Brasilonema sennae CENA114: one gene and its partner. Each later gene encodes a partner of the first gene's protein in a complex. Links are inferred from orthologs where the notes say so. Each region holds a gene or a part of one and is shown in the gene's direction. Other genes may lie near its edges. The genes, in order: DP114_RS23945 and DP114_RS19660.

Evidence for each region.
Region 2: DP114_RS23945 (region 1) and DP114_RS19660 share a complex: the UniProt entries of both Bacillus subtilis proteins name them as parts of the possible RNA degradosome complex. The link is inferred for Brasilonema sennae CENA114 from one-to-one orthologs.

What each region holds. Positions count from the first base shown.
Region 1 is NZ_CP030118.1:5,716,642-5,719,939, forward strand. Bases 182-3,145 are described here. They hold DP114_RS23945 (polyribonucleotide nucleotidyltransferase), read left to right. Parts: upstream 182-567; coding sequence 568-2,724; downstream 2,725-3,145. Other genes in these bases: DP114_RS23950 (alpha/beta fold hydrolase), read left to right, coding at 3,034-3,145. Also shown: more of DP114_RS23950, read left to right, coding at 3,146-3,298. UniProt on the Bacillus subtilis protein: Involved in mRNA degradation. Catalyzes the phosphorolysis of single-stranded polyribonucleotides processively in the 3'- to 5'-direction. Necessary for competence development in Bacillus subtilis.
Region 2 is NZ_CP030118.1:4,674,684-4,677,832, forward strand. What follows is about bases 263-3,077. They hold DP114_RS19660 (ATP-dependent 6-phosphofructokinase), read left to right. Parts: upstream 263-1,037; coding sequence 1,038-2,117; downstream 2,118-3,077. Other genes in these bases: DP114_RS19655 (hypothetical protein), read right to left, coding at 263-422; DP114_RS19665 (DUF305 domain-containing protein), read left to right, coding at 2,295-2,987. In the rest of the region: more of DP114_RS19655, read right to left, coding at 1-262. UniProt on the Bacillus subtilis protein: Catalyzes the phosphorylation of D-fructose 6-phosphate to fructose 1,6-bisphosphate by ATP, the first committing step of glycolysis.

The sequences.
Region 1 (3,298 bases):
AACCCCACCGTCTATACGGGAGCCAGTACTGCGGGAGGGTTTCCCTGGTGCAGGATAAGAGCGTTGTATTCAATTGGTTGGGGTCCCAATCCCCATCCAATCATATTGCTGGGTTCTGCGTTCTGACCTATGTGTTCTTCTTCAAGACAATACAACTTGGTATTAGTAGAAGTTTCATAGAGTTAGAAGAATAAAAGATCACAAAAGGATCAAAGCTTGCTATTGTTAAAGAGAAAATATATTCCTCAAAACAACTTCCTTGCAAACAGAGCTAGCTAGTAGTATTCAGGCTGATTGCTGATTATAGCGCACTTGCATTTGCAATAGAATACACCTGTGCCAAACCCTCCCCGAACTCCAGCTATCCATTACCCGCATCTTTATTAAGATTTGACCAGAGCAATCGCTCATGGGTACTCTAATCCCACCACTGTCAGCAAACTTGATACTGGGTGCTCAAGTCTAAAGTTGTTGATCTTTAGGTGTGTGAGTGACGCCAGCCAGAGGGCATAAATGTTAGGATTGCCACAGAGAGAGAATAGCGTGCATAGAAGGAAAAAAAATTGAATGGGAGAATTTGAGAAGTCAATATCCTTTGACGGACGGGATATTCGACTGAAGGTTGGTCATTTAGCTCCCCAGGCTGGTGGCTCGGTGTTGATAGAATCTGGGGACACAACAGTTTTGGTGACGGCTACGCGATCACAAGCCAGAGAGGGCATTGATTTTCTTCCGTTGACAGTAGATTACGAAGAAAGACTGTATGCGGCAGGTAGGATTCCCGGAGGAATAATGCGGCGAGAAGGTCGTCCGCCAGAAAAAACAACTCTCACTAGTCGTTTAATTGACCGTCCACTACGTCCTTTGTTCCCGTCTTGGTTGCGAGACGATTTGCAAATTGTTGCGCTGACACTCTCGATGGATGAGTTGGTGCCACCTGATGTGCTAGCAGTCACAGGTGCTTCGATCGCCACCTTAATGGCAAAAATACCATTTAACGGACCAATGGCGGCAGTGCGTGTCGGGTTAGTAGGAGATGATTTTATCATTAACCCGACCTATGCAGAAATTCAAGCTGGGGACCTAGATTTGATCGTTGCTGGTTCACCAGAAGGCGTGATCATGGTGGAAGCAGGAGCAAATCAACTCTCAGAAAGAGACATTATCGAAGCAATTGAATTTGGCTACGAAGCCGTACAGGATCTGATTAGGGCGCAGCAAGATTTGATGGCTGAAATTGGTATAGAAATTCCACACGAAGAGCCACCAGAGGTAGACTCAACGCTGGAAAACTATATACGCGATCGCGCTGTTGTTGAAATTAAGGAAATTCTGTCACAATTTGATTTTGACAAAACACAGCGCGATACAGCTTTAGATGCAGTCAAGGAATCGATTAAAGCTGCGATCGCAGAACTTAGCGAAGAAGATTCTGTCCGCGTTGCCGCATTGGCAAATAGTAAGGCTCTTGATAATACCTTCAAAGACCTTACTAAAAAGCTGATGCGCCGTCAAATCATCGAAGATAATGTTCGCGTTGACGGTCGTAAGCTTGATGAAGTACGTCCTGTATCTTGTGATGTTGACATTTTGCCCAAGCGAGTCCACGGTAGCGGTCTATTTAACCGGGGATTAACTCAGGTGCTATCTGCTTGCACTCTTGGTACACCAGGAGATGCTCAATCACTGGCTGATGACTTACAACAAGATCAACATAAGCGTTACCTGCACCATTACAATTTTCCACCGTTCTCCGTTGGGGAAACAAAACCCTTACGTGCACCAGGACGTCGGGAAATAGGTCACGGAGCACTGGCAGAAAGAGCAATGCTACCCGTATTACCGCCCAAAGAACAATTTCCCTACGTGATTCGGGTGGTATCGGAAGTGCTTTCTTCCAACGGTTCCACCTCAATGGGTTCAGTGTGCGGTTCGACACTGGCATTGATGGATGCAGGCGTACCCATTTCCAAACCCGTTAGTGGTGCTGCAATGGGTTTGATAAAAGAAGGCGACGAAGTCCGAGTCCTGACTGACATTCAGGGTATAGAAGACTTTTTGGGCGATATGGACTTTAAAGTTGCCGGGACAGACAAAGGCATAACCGCCCTACAAATGGATATGAAAATATCCGGTCTATCCTTGGATATAATTTCCCAAGCGATCGAGCAAGCCAAAGCAGCACGGTTGCATATTCTGGAGAAAATGCTTCAGACAATCGATCAACCGCGCCCTCAAATGTCACCTTATGCCCCACGTCTGTTGACTATCCGGATTGATCCAGACATGATTGGTCTGGTGATTGGACCAGGAGGCAAGACGATTAAGGGTATCACCGAAGAGACCGGTGCTAAAATAGATATAGAAGATGATGGCACAGTGACGGTTTCTGCTGTGGATGAAACCAAGGCTAAGAAAGCACGGCTCATCATCCAAGGCATGACAAGAAAGCTCAATGAAGGTGATGTCTACGCAGGGAAAGTTACACGAATTATACCAATAGGTGCTTTTGTGGAATTTCTTCCTAGCAAGGAAGGGATGATCCACATTTCCCAACTGGCTGACTACCGTGTTGGCAAAGTTGAGGACGAAGTCACAGTTGGTGATGAAGTGATTGTAAAAGTGCGAGAAATTGATAACAAAGGCAGAATTAACCTTACCCGCCTGGGTATTCACCCAGAGCAAGCAACTGCAGCGCGAGAAGCTGCAGCAGTCAATCGGTAACTAGATTTTGGATTTTAGATTGTAGATTTAGGATTAATCGCAAATCTAAAATCCACTTTGGTGTCTATTGAGGGAACGCTTAACGCTTAACGCTTAATAGGGAATAGGGAACAGGGTGAATGGTGTTTGTTTGATATGCTGCTAGCAGTTTTCTACCGAAGCGTGAGAGGCTCAGATTGTTTGATTGCCAGACAAAATAAAACCTACGGATGTGTAGAAACGCTTTTTTTTGATAAGAAAGTAAAACAAATAAATCGATTTCTAAATCTGTAGAACTAAAAACCTGTCAAAGTCTGGTAATCTGCGATCATGCCAATACGTCAAACCTTATCGAAACCTGATATCCAACTTTCTTATTTAGAGTGGAACCAAGGTCAAGAACCTTTACTGGTATTACACGGTTTAGCCGACAACGCCCTAGTTTGGTCGAGCCTAGGAGATGACTTAGCCCCAGATTACCATATAGTCGCGCCAGATATGCGCGGTCATGGTGAGAGTGACAAACCAGAGAAAGATTATAGTTTTGAGAGTGCGATCAAAGACTTAGAAGCACTGATGGATAGCTTGGGATGGT
Region 2 (3,149 bases), 1.0 Mb from region 1 along the record:
GGACTACCAGATAAACCGAAATAGTCAAGAGCTGCATTAGCCCAGTCAAGGCGTCGGTTAATGCAAGCGACAACTGGACGTTTTTTAAGAAAAGTGGAGTTGTTCATATTGGCGATGCCAGTTAAAAGAGTATCAGCATATCTACGGCTCCTTTTTGAAGATTCTGACTCACTTTGTCCCAGCCCAGAGACAAATACTGCAAAAAGTTCACGCTTATCATTTTCTGGATAATAAGTAATCTCAGATGTAATCATGGTGATTGGATCAAAAGATTCCATCACTGCGTCAAAATCAAAAACTTGTTCATTACCTGGATTTTGGAATTGTCCATCAAATTTTTTATCCGGGAAGAAAGCTTCAAGAGGCCAGCGCCACCAGGGAGATACGATTCGTTTTGCCTTATCTGCATCTGATATCTTCATGAAAGACTCTCCTAAAGTACTGGAATTTAGACTTAAAAAAGCACAAGCGTGATCAAAGCAAGGTGTTTGTACAAGTATAAAAAGAAAAGGAGCCTGTGTTTAAAACAGACCCCTAGGACGATGAGTCAGAAGCATCAGCTTATACTTACAGCATGGCTGCTTTGTATGCCATAAGAACGCTTTGCGCTTACGCCCTTAGCGTCGCTTTTGCGCTTACAAGCTGTAACACTCACTTTCGAGTACTGGCTTCTCTGGTGTAGTGCTGTCTGACCGAAACTAGGGTGTAAGGGCAAAACAAGTAAAAAGAACCAAGTAAAAAGTAAAAAGAAGGAATTTTTTCTTTTGCCTTTTGCCTTTTAACTTTTAACTTCATTTGATAGGGGTGTAGGGGAAAAAGAGAAAATTGTATTTTTGTACACCTACCTCCGGAATAGAAGGGTGCAAGCTCCCACCAATTAAACTACACCCCACACCCCATGCCCCACACCCTTCTTCTTGACTATCGCACTAGTTCTTCTGCATACAGTTCCCAACCCTGGGATTTTCGGTTATTGAATGCTGCTAATCTTTAATGTACTACCAAATATATTTCACATTTGAAATGTTAAAGAACATATGGGAAAATACAAGCGTATTGGCATTCTTACTAGTGGAGGAGATTGCTCTGGTTTGAATGCAGTGATCAGAGCTGTTGTCCATTGTGCTTGTGGAAAAGGTTGGGAAGTGCTGGGAATTCGTCAAGCAACTGTGGGATTAATGGCGCGTCCACCGCAATTCACAAAACTGGAAATCGACCAAGTTGACCCGCTGTTAACTTCTGGTGGGACAATGTTAGGAACCACCAACAAAGGTGATCCTTTTGCTTTTCCTATGGCTGATGGCAGTGTATGCGATCGCTCAGAAGAAATCATTGCAGGCTACCATCAACTCGGTTTAGATGCTTTGATTGGGATTGGTGGCGATGGTAGCTTGGCTATTCTCCGTCGCTTGGCACAACAAGGCGGGATTAATTTAGTAGGTATTCCCAAAACGATTGATAATGATATTGGGATTACTGAACATGCTATCGGTTTTGATACTGCAGTTAATATTGCCACAGAAGCACTCGATAGGTTACATTTTACAGCTGCTTCTCACAGTCGAGTCATGATTTTAGAAGTCATGGGTCGTGATGCAGGACACATTGCCATTGCTGCGGGAATTGCAGGGGGCGCAGATGTGATTTTAATTCCAGAAATTCTCTACACGATTGACCACATCTGCAACAAAATTAAACAGCGCCAAGAAAAAGGCAAAAACTATTGTTTAATTATTGTTTCCGAGGCAGTTCGTACTCAAGAAGGTGAAAGTATCACAATGACAAATCGCTTGGGTCAATCTCGGTATGGTGGTATTGGTCAATACTTAGCTGATCAAATTAGCGATCGCATTGGTGCAGAAACCCGAGTCACAGTATTAGGACACATCCAACGGGGTGGAACCGCTTCACCACTGGATCGACTCGTGGCAGCTGCCTTTGGTGTAGCAGCAGTAAACCTCATTGATGAAGGTAAATATGACTACATGGTAACATGGCAAAATCGCCGAGTTTTTCCTGTACCCATTGCTGAGGCGATCGCTCAGTATAGAGCTGTCAACCCAGAGGATACTTTAGTCAAAACTGCTCGTGGTTTGGGTATTTATTTGGGAGATTAACATTTGTCAAGACGTTGCAGTGCAACGTCTTTACACTACTCAGAAATTGGGGAGAAAATTCCAGGGCATAGGATTTTGCACCAACAGTGAACGACTATAGCAAAACATTATAGTTGACTCTCTAGTTGACTGGAGATTTCACAATAGAGCTACAAACCATAATATGGATAAAATTCTATGCAACGTGTTTCTTGGAAAACTGGGTTTTTTACAGTTACCTTTATCGCACTCGCATCCCTAAGCGCCTGTTCTACAACAACTTCCCAAAATCAAACTCAAGCCCCAAACACCACTGCAACTGAGGCTAGCGACAAGCAGCAGATGAACCACGGTGGTATGAATCATAGTAGTGACATGAATCACAGCATGGATTTAGGTTCAGCCGATGCGAACTACGATTTGCGGTTCATTGATGCGATGACTCCACACCATGAAGGTGCTGTGGTGATGGCTAAAGTTGCCCTGCAGAAATCAAAACGTCCTGAAATCAAAAAGCTGGCACAGGAAATCATCAAAGCTCAAAACAAAGAAATCGCTGAGTTGAAACAGTGGCGCACAGCATGGTATCCCAAAGCACCTAGCACGCCAATGGCTTGGAATACCCAGATGAATCACATGATGGAAATGTCTCCTGAACAATCTAAAGCTATGCGAATGGACATGGACTTGGGAGCGGCTGATAACGACTTTGACTTGCGTTTCATCAATGCAATGATTCCACATCATGAAGCAGCGGTGACAATGGCGCAAGATGCATTGAATAAATCCAAGCGCCCTGAAATCAAGAAACTGGCTCAAAATATCATCACTTCTCAACAACAAGAAATTGCACAAATGAAGAAGTGGCGACAAGCTTGGTATAAGCAGTAATACCCTTTCACAAAAATCCTGATACATTTGACTCCACGGCAGTTGCTCCACTTGGGGAAACCCCAAGACCGCACTGCCTCCCCTACTCCCCCTACTCCCCCTACTCCCCCACTTACCCACTTACCCATATTTATCAACTTTAAAGTAGTGGGAGGAGGGGGT